One region of the Xanthomonas euroxanthea genome, then DNA from elsewhere that is predicted to be linked to it. Evidence: predicted binding sites of a transcription regulator. Region 1 holds the regulator's gene; each other region holds the start of a gene.
The links. The regulator FliA, encoded in region 1, starts transcription of late flagellar genes. The targets are predictions, from matches to a motif close to TAAAGTTTNNCNNNCNNNGGCCGATAA.

Region 1 (4,741 bases):
CAGCCCAGCGAGGTCTGCGGGGCGTGCAGCACTTCGACCACGCGGGCCAGCGGCAATGCATAGACTGCTTCGCCGGCCTGCACCAGCAGGGTCGGCAGGATCGCCAGGGTCAGCGGCACGCGGATCATGAAACGGCTGCCGCGCCCCAGTTCGGACTGGATCTGGATCTGCCCGCTGAGTTCGCGGATGCGCGATTGCACCACGTCCATGCCCACGCCACGGCCGGAGATGTCGGTGACCTCGGCCTTGGTCGAGAAGCCCGGCATGAAGATCAGATGCAGGCACTCGTCGGTGCTCAGGCGGGCGGCGGCTTCGGCGTCGATCAGGCCTTTGTTGCGGGCGATCTCGCGCAGGCGCTCGGGGTCGATGCCGGCGCCGTCGTCCTGGATCTCGATGCTGACGTAGTCGCCCTCCTGCTGCGCGGACAGCCGCACATGGCCGCTGCGCGGCTTGCCTGTGGCTTCGCGCAGGGCCGGCGATTCGATGCCGTGGTCGATCGCATTGCGCACCAGGTGCACCAGCGGGTCGGCCAGGGCCTCGACCAGGTTGCGGTCCAGTTCCGTCTCGGCGCCGATCAGCTCCAGCTCCACTTCCTTGGACAGGGTGCGCGCGACATCGCGGGCCACCTTGGGAAAGCGCGAGAACACCTTGCTGACCGGTTGCATGCGGGTGCGCATCACCGCGGTCTGCAGGCGTGCGGTGGCGATGTCCAGCGTGCTGACCGCGCGGTCGAGTTCCTCGTCGCGCAGGCGGGTGCGCAGGGTCTTGAGGCGATTGCGCGACAGCACCAGTTCGCCGATCAGGTTGACGATGGCATCCAGGCGCTTGGTGTCCACGCGCACGGTCTGCTCGGCGTCGGCTCCCTTGGCCGCCGCCTTGGGCGCGGCCTTGGCGCCGGGCGCAGCGGCGCCATGTGCGTCGTCGGGTGCGGGCGCTGCGGCGGCGGCCTTGGGCGCGGCCTTGACCGCCGGCGGGCCGCTCTTGGCATCGAACTGCGCAATCAGCGAGGCCGGTGCATGCGGCACGGCTTCGCCCGAGCCCATTGCATCCAGCATGGCCTGCAGGTAATCCAGCGACTGCTGCGCGGCATCGAAGTGATGCGCCTGCAACACCGCCTGGCCGGAGCGCGCCATGCCCAGGGTTTCCTCGGCGGCGTGGCAGAGCTCGACCATCGGCTTGATCGCCAGAAAGCCGGCGCCGCCCTTGAGCGTGTGGAAGCCGCGGAACACCGCGTTCAGCTGGTCGGCTTCGTCAGGTGCCTGTTCCAGCGACACCAGCTGTTCGCCGAGGCGGTCCAGGATTTCCTGGGCCTCGACGATGAAATCGGCAGCAATATCGTCTGGAACAGCACTCATGGTTACAACCCCAATCCGGACAGCAGGTCATCGGCGTCGTCCTGCGACACCGCGTGACGGTCCAGGCCCTTGACTGCAGGACCGGCAAGACCGCCGTCGTCTTTCTTCGGCTCTGGATTCTTCGGCGGCAGGCCGAGCGCACCGAAGCCCTCGTGCACGCGCCGGACGATGCCGGCCACGCGACGGATGATCTGCCCGCTCAGGTCCTGGTAGCTCTGCGCCAGCGACAGCTCGGTCAGGTTGTGGCGCATCTTGTCCATCAGCGCGCCCTGGTCCTGATTGAGCCCACCGTCGCGTAGCTGGTTGGCCAGCTCACGGCATTCCTCGACCAGATCCAGCGTGCGATGGCTGGCCTTCTCGGTCATCTCCACCACGTGGTCCAGGCGCGAACACGCATCGTCCAGCTCGCCGGCTTCCTCGGGCACGGTGGGCAACTCGCCCAGCGCCTGGCCGAGTTCGCGCGCAAGCCGGCTCAGGCCCTGCATCATCGGGCGCGTGCGCAGGGCGGCGAGGTGGTCGACCTCGCGCTTCCACGCAGCTTCGTCACCGCTTTCCAGTGCATCGAGCGCGCCCTGCAGGCGGTCGATCAACGCGGCGCGTTCGGCATTGGTGTCCACGGTGGCGTTCATCAGGCGGTCGCCGCCAGACGTTCGAACACCTTGCCCAGCTTCTCTTCCAGCGTCTGCGCGGTGAACGGCTTGATGATGTAGCCGTTCACGCCGCACTGGGCCGCTTCGATGATCTGCTCGCGCTTGGCTTCGGCGGTCACCATCATCACCGGCAGGTGCTTGAGCTTGGCGTCGGCGCGGATGTTGCGCAGCAGGTCGATGCCGGTCATGCCGGGCATGTTCCAGTCGGTGACCACGAAATCGAACGGGCCAGCCCGCAACGCCGCCAATGCGCTGTTGCCGTCTTCGGCCTCTGCGGTATTGGTGAAGCCAAGATCGCCCAACAGATTCTTGACGATGCGCCGCATCGTCGAGAAGTCGTCCACGATCAAAATCCGCATGTTCTTGTTCACATCAAGCTCCTAACACTAAAAAATACGCGAAAAAATCATTCGTCAATTTCGACACCGGCATCGGCCAGTTCGAAGACCTTGAGGCGGCCGCGCAGACGCACCACCGCCTGGCCATGGATCTGGCACACGCGCGATTCGCTGACACCGAGCACGGCGCCGATTTCTTTCAGGTTCAATTCCTGTTCGTAGTACAGCGACAGCACCAGCTGCTCGCGCTCGGGCAACTGGCCGATGGCCTTGCCCAGCTCGCGGCCGAACTCGCCGCGCTCCATCATCTGCTGCGGATTGGGGCCACCCTTGGCGGTGGTGTCCAGCTCGCCGTGATCCTCGATCCGCGACTCCAGGCTCAGCACCTGGCCGCGGGCGGCATCTTCCATCAGACGCAGGTAGTCCGGCAGCGGCATCTCCATCGCGGCGGCCACTTCGGTGGCGGCGGCTGCGCGGCCGGTGTGCTGCTCAATCTTGCGCACGGCCGCGGCGGCATCGCGTGCGCGTCGGTGCACCGAGCGCGGCACCCAGTCGCCACGGCGGATCTCGTCGATCATCGAGCCGCGGATGCGGATCGAGGCATAGGTCTCGAACGAGGCGCCCTGCTCGGAATCGTAACTGCGCGAGGCTTCGATCAGGCCGATCATGCCGGCCTGGATCAGGTCGTCCACTTCCACGCTCGCCGGCAGGCGCGCGGCCAGATGGTGGGCGATGCGGCGCACCAGGTCGGCGTGCTGGGTGACGATGTCATTGGCGTTGTTGCGCTGCACGGCACGGTACTGCGCGGTGGCCGTGGTTGCGGTAGCGGTGCTCATGCGGCCACTCCCCGTTGGATGATGCGTTCGACGAAGAATTCGACGTTGCCGCGGGACACGGTCGGGGCCTGCCAGCGCGAGGTACGGCGAGCGATTTCTGCAATGGCCTGCGCCGACGGACTGGCGGGGTAGGCCTTGATGACCGGTTGCTGGCGCTGTACCGACAGGCGCAACCAGTCGTCCTGCGGCACGTGGCCGAGGTAGTTCAGCGACACGTCGCCGAGGAATTTTTCGCAGACCCGCGACAGCTTGTCGTACAGCAGGCGGCCTTCGTTGGGGTCGCGCACCATGTTGGCGATGATCTGCAGGCGGTCCACGCCGCGTTCGCGCGAGAGCACCTTGATCAGCGCGTAGGCGTCGGTGATCGAGGCCGGCTCGTCGCAGACCACCACCACGGTGTCCTGGGCGGCCTGGCAGAAGGTCAGCACGCTGTCGGTGATGCCGGCGGCGGTGTCGATGACCATCACGTCCAGGTCGCGTTCCAGTTCGGAGAACACGTTGACCAGGCCGATGTGCTGGGCCGGGGCCAGTTCGGCCATGTGGCGGCGACCGGAGGCGGCCGGGACCACCAGCACGCCGCCGGGACCTTCGATGATCACCTCGTCCAGCGTGCAGCGGCCGGCGATCAGGTCGGCCAGGGTGTACTTGGGCGACAGGCCCAGCACCACGTCCAGGTTGGCCAGGCCCAGGTCGGCGTCCAGCAGCAGGGTGCGCTTGCCCATGTCGGCCAGCGCCACGGCCAGGTTGGCGGAGATGTTGGTTTTGCCCACGCCGCCCTTGCCACCGGTCACGGCAATGGTGCGCACCGGGCCCAAAGGCTCGGGACGGGTCGCCGACAGGGGGAAGGCGTTGGTCAGCTTGGCGTATTCACGCGACTGCATGGTTGTGCTCCGGAGTACAGGGCTTATCGGCAGCGCGCCGCAAATCTTCAAGGCGAAGAACGAGACTGGCGGCATTGGCGCGGTGCAGGTCGTCGGGGACCCGCTGTCCGTCAGTCACCCAGGTGATGGGCATTTGGTGATCGACGACGACCGACAGCGCACTACCGAAGCGGCCGGTCTCGTCAAGTTTGGTCAGCACCACGCCCTGGGGCTTGGCGTGGGCGAAGCGGCGCACGACCTCGTCGAGGTCGGAAAAGTGCGCGTTGGCAGGCAGCACCAGCAGCGAGGTGACCTGGTGCGCGGCGCGCAGCCAGTTCAGCTGGGCGGCCAGGGCGCGGTCGCGCTGGCCCATGCCGGCGGTGTCGATCAGCACCAGCTTGTAGTCGCGCAGGCGCTCGAGCAGTTCCAGCAGGCTCTCGGCGCTGTCGGCCTCGTGCACGGCGATGCCGAGCTGACGGCCGTAGCTGTGCAGCTGCTCGCGGCCGCCGACGCGCTGGGTGTCGGTGGTGACCAGGGCCACGTCGCGCGGGGCGTGCTGGGCGGCGAAGCGCTGCGCCAGCTTGGCGATGGTGGTGGTCTTGCCGGCACCGGTCGGGCCGACCAGGGCGATCACGCCGCCGCGTTCCAGCGGGTCGACCGGGGCCACCGGCAGGCGCTTGGACAGCAGGCCCAGCATCAGCC
Region 2 (4,741 bases), 1.6 Mb from region 1:
CGGCGGCACCCAGCCGGCGGCCTTCAGGCGGCTGATGTCGGCGGTGGCGATGGTGCCGAGCGTGCGCCCGTCGGTTGCATCGCGCAGCACGCTTACCGGCGGCGTGACCGAGGTGGAATAGGTGTCGACGAAGCGCTTGCCATCGGGCGACAGCGCGATGCTGTGGTCGGCGACCTCGGGCGTGAGCAGCACCGGCTCGCCGCCGTCCAGGCTCACCTTCCACAGCTGCTGGTAATACGGGTCCACGCCCGGCGTGCGGCCTACGCCGACAAACCATGCAGTGCGCGTCACCGGGTCCACGCGCAGCAGTTCGGTGACGTTGCCTTCGCCGCTGGTGATCGCGCGCTTGGGTTTGCCGGTGGCCAGGTCGTAGAGATACAGCTGGCCCCAGTCGCTGCGCTCGGAGAACCACACCGCCTCGTTGCTGCCGGGCAGGTAGGCCCAGTTGGCGGCGACCTGGCCACTTTCGTAATAGGTCTTGGCGGTTTCGTCGAAGGCAGTGCGCACGGCGCCGGTGCCGGCATCGGCGATGCGCAGCCAGACTTGCTTGTGGAAGCGCGAGGTCGAGGCGAATGCCAGGGTCTTGCTGTCCGGCGCCCACTTCACGTCGTCCCACAGGCCCGGCGAGCAGCTCACGTCGTCGCACAGCGTGGAGCGGTGCTGGTCGGCTGGCATCTTCAGCCGCACCACGCTGGCACTGGGCACGTCGATGATCACGCGCTCGATCGTGGTCACGTCTTTGTCGCCGGCCAGCGGGTATTTCCACGACTGCAGTTCCGGATGCCCAAGCTTGGTGCTGACCAGGTACATGTCGCCGGTCTTGCGCTGGTCCTGCTGGAAGGTGGCGATCTTGCGCGAGTCCGGCGACCACGCCACGATGGCGTTGTCGCTGTGCTGCCAGCCGGCGTTGTCGGTGGCGTAGCCGAAGTTTTCCACGCCATCGCGGGTGAGCTGGGTTTCCTGGCCGCTGGCCAGATCACGCACCCACAGGTTCCAGTTGCGGATGAACGCTTCGCTGCGCTTGTCCGGCGACAGCACGCCCGGTTCGGGCTTGTCCTTCGCATACAGCTTGCTGCAGCGCGCACGGGCGTCGCAGACCACCGCGGTGTCGCGCACGTTGAGGCGGTAGCGGCCATCGGCGCCAAGGCTGACCTTGGGCGCCAGGGTGGCGGCCTTGAGCGGCTTGTCACCGGTCTTGAGCAGGGTGTTGAGCGCGGTGGCCAGCGCCGCGGGCTTGAACAGCGGCGCGGTCTTGCCGGTGGCGGTGTCCAGCTGCAGCAGGCGGTCGCCCTTGGCATCGTGGTCGACGTAGACCACATGGGTGGCATCCAGCCAGGTCACGCGCGTGGCCGCATGGTCGACCAGGGGCTGCGCGGCGTAGTAGATCAGGCGCTCGGCACGGGCGTAGTCGGCCTCGGTCACGCCCGGTGCCTGCGCGCTGGCCACCGCGGGCAGCAGGGCGGTCATCAGGGCAGCGAGCAGGTGGCGCAACGGCAACGGTGTGGGCATGTGGACCTCATCAAAAGGGTGCGCGCCGACAACGGCGGTGCAACCTCGCATGCTACGTGTGCGGGCAGGGCATGCGACCCTGCCAAACGTCGTGCCTTGCCGTGGAACGAAGATGCCAGGCGTGGCGCCCCAGGTGCCGCTCGCCCTGCGGCACCGGCGACTACTTGCCCATGCAGCGCTTCCAGCGCTCGTTCACACGTTGCGCGAACCAGGCGGTGGTGAGGGTGCGGGTGATCTTGGGGCTGTCCAGGGTGATGCCGGGCAGTACCGCCCGTGGCAGCGGTTTGCCGGCGCTGCGCTCGGCCAGCGCGAACACCTGGCGATACAGCTCGGTGTCCTGGAAATCGATGGAGTTGCCGGCCTCCAGGGCACGGCGGAGCTGACGGTCACTCATCGCCAGCTGGCTGCCCAGGGCGCGTGCGGCGCGTTCGGTGGCGCCGGGCGCATCCAGGCTGGCGCCGGGCGTCAGCAGGTCGCCGTCCAGGGTCAATGCGATCCCGCTGGCCTTGCTCAGCGCTGCCTGGAACGCGGCATTGCGGCTGGCGTACCAGCCGGCGTTGAAGTCGGCAAAGCGGTACAGCAGCGCGTCGTAACTGGCCGGGTAGCCGAGCAGGTGCCGGGTGCCGAACCACAGCCCGCCGCGGCGGCTGAAGACCTCGTGGCGGATCGAGTCGCCAGGCGGATACGGATAGCGCTCGGCGTGCTGCTCGGCAAACGCGATGCTGACCTGCATCGGCCCGGCGGTATGCACCGGATTGAGCCCGTCGAACAGGCGCGCGCCCAGCGGCACGCTGCCGGTGAAGTCTTCGAAGATGCGGCTCAGCTCCTGTTCGGTGCGCGCGCTGGCAATGCGCGTGGCATAGCTGCGGCCATCGGGCGAGGCGATGCGCAAGGCGGTATCGACCATGAAGCCGGGGATGTGATGCGCGCTGGCGCGGCGGTCGATCTCCGCGCGCGAAATCCTGCCGAGATTGGGCACGACCGGGTTGGCCTGGTAGGTCGACTCCTGCTCGGTCACCGCCAGCACCGCGCAGATGTCCTCGGCGCTGGTGTCCAGCCCCTGCGAGGACAGTGCCACGTACACATCGTCGGCCCAGCCGGCGCGATCGGTCAGCGTGGTCGGCAGGCGCCGGGCGATGTCGGCCTTGACCGCGTCCGGCGAGCGCTGTGGCGCGCGCGGCGCCTGGGTGGCGCAGGCCGACAGCAAGGCGACGGCAAGCAGCGTGAGCATGCGGGGCAGGCGGGATGTCACGGCGTCTCCAGGATCGGTGGGGGCGGCAGGTGCCGTGCGGCAGTTTACGTGGCTGTCGCCGGGCCGCATCCGGCGAGTGCAGCAGGGCGGCTGCGGCCAGCCTGCCGGGTCGCAGGCGTTTCGCAACGCGCGCGGCCGCCGGTTGCCACCGGCACGAGCTGCAGGCCGATTCAAGCCCGCAGCCCGCAGGCCGCTAACGATCCTGGCGCAATGCGTGGCGATCACATGACCTGCCGCGCTCGCCAGTCATCATGACCGTGTGTTTGCATCGCGGCGTCAGGCAGACGCCGACGTCGCTCCGATTCCACCGCCAGCCAGCCAGCCACGGGAGAGCTTCAGTGCTGCAGCAACCAGCAAACCCGATACGGGGCGGGCGGCATGTCCCGTCCACGGCAGCCATGCGGTGTGGCTTGTCGTCGCCGTGAGGGCCCGATGAGCGGCGCGACGCCGCGCTGGCGGCGCATGGTCGTTGCGATGGCCGCGATGCTGTGCAGTGCGACGCTGTGGGCGCAGCCGCAGCCATGGAAGCGCATCGAAACCGCCACGATCGACGACCCCAGGGCCGCCCTGCAGGTCGCCCAGGCCGCGTTGCAGCGTGCCCGCAGCGATGGCGATGCCGACGCGCAGTTCTGGGCCTTGCTGGCGCAGGCGCGCGTGCTGATTTCCCTGGAAGAGAGCGAGCGCCGCCAGGCGGCCCTGGCCCAGGCGCGTGCGATGTTGACGAACGTGCGTGGCAACACGGCGCAGGCGCAGCTGTGGCTGGCGATCGTGCAGGCGCTCAGCGATGTGCGCGAGAGTCCCAACCGCGGCATGCTGGCGCGGCTGGAAGCGCTGCGTCAGCAGGCGCGTGCGCTGGGGCGCAACGATCTGCTGTGCGAGGTCGAGGCGGTCGACATGTGGAGCATGCTCGCCTCCGGCAGCAGCGACGAGGCCTGGAACGCCGCACAGGCCAGCTACCAGTGCGCAGTGCGCGAACACAGCCTGGGCCTGGAGCTGGATGCCTTGACCCAGCTCGGCTCGCTGGCCAGCCGCGTGGGTGGCCGCTCGACCGAGGACAACGACGCCGAAGACTACCTGCAGCGCGCCCTGGAGCGCCTGCGCGGCCAGCCGGCACGCTTTCAGCGCAGCCTGATCGAATACGAGTACGGCACGTCGCTGGCAGCGCAGCAGCCGGACGCGGCGTTGCTGCATTTCAAGCGCGCGCTGGCGCTCAGTCGCGAGCTGGGCGATCAGGCCGGTGTGGCCGCGGCATTGACCAGCGGCAGCGAGGTCCTGATCGAAGCCGGCGATGCCACCGCGGCATTGGCAATGGCGCGCGAGGCACTGCCGTTGATGCAACGCCAGGGCAATGTCGGCCGGGTGGCCGCCTGCCATGCGGTGTTGCTGCAGGCATTGACCGCGCTCAAGTCCGGCAGCCTCGGCGTGGAGATCGTCGCGGCCAAGGCGGCGGACGACCCCCATCTGTCGCTGGGACGGCGCGCGAAACTGCTCGATGCCATTGCCCAGGCACTGGCGGCGGAGGGGCGTCATGCCGAGGCATACCAGGAACTGCAACGCGCCAACACGCTGCGCGCGCAGAGCCTGGATCGCCAGCGCGACACCGTGATGCTGCGCCTGCAGGCGCGTTACGAAGACGCGCGCCGTGGCGCCGAAACCGCCGAGCTGCGCCGGCGCAGCGAGACCGCGCAACTGGCCTTGCAGGCCCGCGAAGCCGGTCAACGCGCCTTGTGGATCGCCCTGTGTGCGGCCTGCCTGTTGTTGCTGGGTGCGTTGGTGGTGCTGGCCTTCGGTGCGTGCCATCGGCGGCAACTCTCGCGGCTGGCGATGCGCGACGAGCTCACCGGCCTGCCCAACCGCCGCGCCATTCGCGCCGAGGCGCAGCAGCAGGTCGAGCAATCGGTGCGCTCGCAGGTGCCGTGCATGCTGGCATTGATCGACCTGGACCACTTCAAGCTGATCAACGACGTGCACGGGCATGCT
Region 3 (4,741 bases), 940 kb from region 1:
GCAGGCCTGCTCGTCGCGCAGCTGCGGCAGGGCGACGGCGAAGTTGCCACGCGCGAATGCATCCAGCGTGGTGGTGGCAAGCTCCAGCGAGCCGGCCGCGATGCGGATCGCATGGAGCAGCAACGCACCGCTGACGAGTGCGGCCAGGACGCTGGCGGCGAGCAGGGCGCCGTGCGACAGCGTCAGCGCAAAGCCGGCGACCACCACCACGACAGGCAAGGCAAGGGCGAGGGCGGCGGTGAACCACAACTGCGTGGCGATCGGGAGACGGTGTGACATGGCGGCAGCTTCCTGGGGTCAGGGAACAACGAACGAGGCGGTGATGTGGGGAGTGCTTGTGTGGTGACTCAGGCCGCCAGGGCGTCCTGGTTTGGATGCAATTGCTGCAGCAGGCTGGGTACGTCGAGAATCAGCGCGACATCGCCGCTGCCCAGGATGCTCGAACCGCTGATGCCCTTGACCTGTGCGAAGACCCTGGACAACGGCTTGATCACGGTCTGCCATTCGCCCAGCAAGGTGTCCACGACCAGCCCGAAACGCTGCGCGCCCTGGCGGATCACCACGATGCTCTCGCGCGCAGGCGTCCTGCCGCCGAGCGCGAACAGTGCGCGCAGGCGTACATACGGCAGCACGCTGCCACGCAGGTCGATGTAGTCGCTGCTGTAGTCGGGCGTGAATTCCACGCATTCCTCCACCACGTCCAGCGGCACCACGAACACCGATTTACCGACGCCGACCTGGAAGCCGTTGATGATGGCCAGCGTCAGCGGCAGCCGCACCGATATGGTGGTGCCCAGGCCTGCGGTGCTGTCGATCTCCACGGTGCCGCGCAGCGCGGTGATGTTGCGCTTGACCACGTCCATGCCCACGCCGCGGCCGGACAGGTTGGTGACCTTTTCGGCGGTGGAAAAGCCCGGCTCGAAGATCATCGCGAACACCTCGCGGTCGCTGAGCTGGCGGCCCGCCTCGATCAGGCCGCGTTCCAGCGCCTTGGCCAGGATGCGGTCGCGATTCAGGCCGCCACCGTCGTCGGTGATCTGGATGACGATGCTGCCGGAGTCGTGATAGGCATTCAGGCCCACGGTGCCGCGTGCGGGCTTGCCGCGTGCCACGCGCACCTCCGCCGGTTCGATGCCGTGATCCATGGCGTTGCGCACCAGATGGGTGAGCGGGTCGCCGATCTTTTCCACCACCGACTTGTCCAGTTCGGTGTCTTCGCCGGCCACGACCAACGCGATGTCCTTGCCGAGTTCGCGCGCCACGTCGTGCACCACGCGCTGGAAGCGGCTGAAGGTGCCGCCGATCTTGACCATGCGCAGTTGCAGGGCGCTTTCGCGCACCTCTTCCACCAGGCCGGCCAGGATCGAGGCCGATTCCAGCAACTGTGCATCGCCGGTGCGCTGCGCGTTGGCATTGGTGCCGGCCACCGCGATGATGAGTTCGCCCACCAGGTCGATCATGCGATCGAGCTTGTCGGCGTCCACGCGGATCGAGCGCGCGTCGGCGTTGCGTGCGCCGGTGTCCTGCTGCGGGCGTGCCGACGCTGCGGCCGGCACGCCCGCCAGCACGCCGCTAACCGGCGCGGCCGCAGCCATGACCGGCTCGTCTGCAAGCACGGCACTGGCGTCCATCGGTGCCGGTACCGAGATGATCTCCAGGTCGCAGTCCTCGCGTACGAACTCGAACACGTCCTCGATCGCGGCACGGTCGGCATCGCTGCGCAGCAGGATCCGGAAGCCCAGGTAATTGGCTTCCGGATCCAGCGCTTCGAAGCTCGGCAGCCCGCTGACATCGGTATTGATCGACTCGACCGAGCCCAGCCCGCGCAGGTTGCGAATCAGCTTGAGTGGCGAATTGCCGTAGCGCAGCGCATCGGCGAACAATTTCAGCGTGATGCGCCAGTAACCGCTCTGTTTCTCCGGGGTGTTGTGCTGGACGGCCGTGGCAGTGACACCGCAGGCGCTGACCTGCAGGTAGGTCTGCAGTTGCGCCAGCAGGGGCTCGGCCTCTGCAGTCAGGGCGTCGGCATCGGCGTGAGCCGGATCGGCCGCAGTTTCCACCAGGGCGTGGATGTGGTCGCAGCACACCAGCAGCAGCGCGATCAGTTCCGAGCTCAGCGTCAGTGCATCGTCGCGCACCAGGTCCAGCACGCTTTCCACGACGTGGGTGAAACCGACCAGCTGCGGCAGATCGAACAATCCACCCGAGCCCTTGATGGTGTGCGCCGCACGGAAGATCGCATTGACCGCATCCGGCGAGGACTCGCCACGCTCAGCTTCGAGCAGGTGACGTTCCATGTCTTCGAGCAGGTCCCGGCTTTCGGCCAGGAAGGTCTGCATCAGCTGGTTCATGTCCATGCGTGTCGCCGGTCCCTTAGTGAATGCGTTCGCCGAGACCCGCAACCGCATGCGGGTACAGCGCTTCGAGCAGGCCGAGCAGTTCGATCACATCGACCACCGCGCGGCTGGAATCGGTCAGCGAGAACGGCCGGCCGTCGGCCTGGATCGCCTGCTTGGTCGCCAGCAGCAACTGCAGGCCGGTGGTGTCGATCTCGCTGACCGCCCCCAGGTCCAGATGCAGCCCGCCCGGATGCAGCAAGGCCGGCTGCAGCAGCGGCTTGAGTTCGGCAGCGCGACGGATGGTCATCTCGCCTTCCAGGGCAAGCGTCAGCGGCGCGGGTAGATCGGACAGTGGCGTGTTCATTGATGCCTCAAGCGATGCGATGGCGCACGGTTGCGTGCCATGACGCGGAAGAAGGTCGTCCGGCGTGGGCTTGCGTGGGCAGTGCTGCACACGGGGATCACACCGGTCCATGCAGGTATCGGCGCGTGACAGGAATATTTAGGCCAAATTCAGTGCAGTGACGAATTTGAGAAGGCCATCACTGCCTGGGCATTAATTGCTCAGCTTTGTCGCAAGCAGGCTCAGGACACCAATGTCCTGGACAGTCCCGCAGGACAGATAGCCGCATTCCCGCCGACTTCTTGAGTGCCTGCGGCGTGAGCTGGTGCACGGCGGCTGCAGCAAAGACGCCCCAGACAGGTCGCCTGCCTCCTGCACCGGCAGCGCAAGGGGCATGGCTTTAGCGGAACTGCCGCATTGGATCGGCGGCACTGTGCGCAGTGCCTGCAACGCGGTCGGCGCGTGCTGGCGTCATCAGGCCGGGCGCGGCGCCCAAGGCAGGCGCAGCCGACCGCAGCGCGGTCTCATCTTGGCGCCAGCATCGTCAGCAGGCCGCGCGCGGCGTTGAAGCGGTCCGCGCCTTCCGGCAGCGGCAGCTTGATGCGCAGCTTGTCCGGGCCGTCCATCGTGTAGATCTTCGGCTGCTTCTGGATCATCTGGATCACCGCCACCGGGTCGATCGCCGGTTTTGCCTCGAAGACCAGCCGGCCGCCGTTCTCGCCCAGGTCCAGCTTGCGCACGCCCAGCGCATTGGCCTGCAGCTTGAGTTCGGCAATGGCGAACAGGTGCTTGACCGGGTCCGGCAGCAGGCCGAAGCGGTCGATCATCTCCACCTGCAATTCGCGCAATGCATCGGCATCGCGTGCGCTGGAGATGCGCTTGTACAGCGTCAGCCGCGTATGCACGTCCGGCAGGTAATCCTCGGGAATCAGCGAGGCCACATGCAGCTCGACCTCGGCACCGCGGACTTCCTCGCCGGCATCCAGATCCGGCAGCTTGCCCTGGCGGATGCTGCGTACCGCGCGTTCCAGCAGCTCGGTGTACAGGCTGAAACCGACCTCGGCCATCTGTCCGCTCTGGTCTTCGCCCAGCAGCTCGCCGGCGCCGCGGATTTCCAGATCGTGCGTGGCCAGGGTGAAGCCGGCGCCGAGCTCGTCCATGGAGGCGATCGCTTCCAGGCGTTTGGCCGCATCGGAGGTCATCGAGCGCCGATCCGGCACCACCAGATACGCGTAGGCGCGGTGATGCGAGCGGCCGACGCGGCCGCGCAGCTGGTGCAGCTGGGCCAGGCCGAAGCGGTCGGCGCGGTTGATGATGATGGTGTTGGCGTTGGGAATGTCGATGCCCGACTCGATGATCGTGGTCGACAGCAACACGTTGAAGCGCTGCTTCTGGAAATCCAGCATCACCCGCTCCAGCTCGCGCTCGGGCATCTGCCCGTGGGCGATGCCGATGCGCGCTTCCGGCACCAGTTCGGACAGCTCGCGCTGCATGCGCACGATGCTTTCCACATCGTTGTGCAGGAAGTACAGCTGCCCGCCGCGACTGAGCTCGCGCTGGAAGGCCTCGCGCAGCAGCGCGTTGTCCCAGGCAGTGATGAAGGTCTGCACCGCCAGCCGGTTCGGCGGCGGGGTGGCGATGATCGACAGGTCGCGCAGCCCGGCCATGGCCATGTTGAGCGTGCGCGGGATGGGGGTTGCGGTGAGCGTGAGCAGATGCACGTTGGCGCGCATCGCCTTGAGTGCTTCCTTCTGCCGCACGCCGAAGCGTTGCTCTTCGTCGACCACGACCAGGCCCAGGTCCTTGAACTTGACGTCCGGCTGCAGCAGCCGGTGCGTGCCGATGATCACGTCGATCTCGCCGCTGGCCACCTTCTCCAGCTCGGCCTTGATTTCCTTGGTGCTCTTGAAGCGCGACAGCACTTCCACCTTCATCGGGTAGTCGGCGAAGCGGTCGCGGAAATTGCGGTAATGCTGCTCGGCCAGCAGCGTTGTCGGCACCAGCACGGCAACCTGCTTGCCGGCGCTGGCGGCGGCAAAGGCGGCGCGCACCGCGACCT

Region 2: H7A86_RS03070 (GGDEF domain-containing protein) is a predicted target of FliA. The motif match lies at 2,932-2,958, and genes of this name have one in related genera.
Region 3: H7A86_RS13900 (STAS domain-containing protein) is a predicted target of FliA. The motif match lies at 2,819-2,845, and genes of this name have one in related genera.

Annotation. Positions count from the first base shown of each region.
Region 1 covers NZ_LR861803.1:2,367,855-2,372,595, forward strand. Annotated here, with positions in the region: gene H7A86_RS10040 (chemotaxis protein CheA) at 1-1,355, opposite strand, end outside; gene H7A86_RS10045 (protein phosphatase CheZ) at 1,358-1,984, opposite strand; gene cheY (chemotaxis response regulator CheY) at 1,984-2,376, opposite strand; gene H7A86_RS10055 (RNA polymerase sigma factor FliA) at 2,412-3,179, opposite strand; gene H7A86_RS10060 (MinD/ParA family protein) at 3,176-4,060, opposite strand; gene flhF (flagellar biosynthesis GTPase FlhF) at 4,047-4,741, opposite strand, start outside.
Region 2 covers NZ_LR861803.1:725,530-730,270, forward strand. Annotated here, with positions in the region: gene H7A86_RS03060 (S9 family peptidase) at 1-1,509, opposite strand, end outside; gene H7A86_RS03065 (DUF1615 domain-containing protein) at 1,670-2,761, opposite strand; gene H7A86_RS03070 (GGDEF domain-containing protein) at 3,194-4,741, shown strand, end outside.
Region 3 covers NZ_LR861803.1:3,311,254-3,315,994, reverse strand. Annotated here, with positions in the region: gene H7A86_RS13910 (methyl-accepting chemotaxis protein) at 1-279, opposite strand, end outside; gene H7A86_RS13905 (chemotaxis protein CheA) at 348-2,357, opposite strand; gene H7A86_RS13900 (STAS domain-containing protein) at 2,374-2,703, opposite strand; gene mfd (transcription-repair coupling factor) at 3,207-4,741, opposite strand, start outside.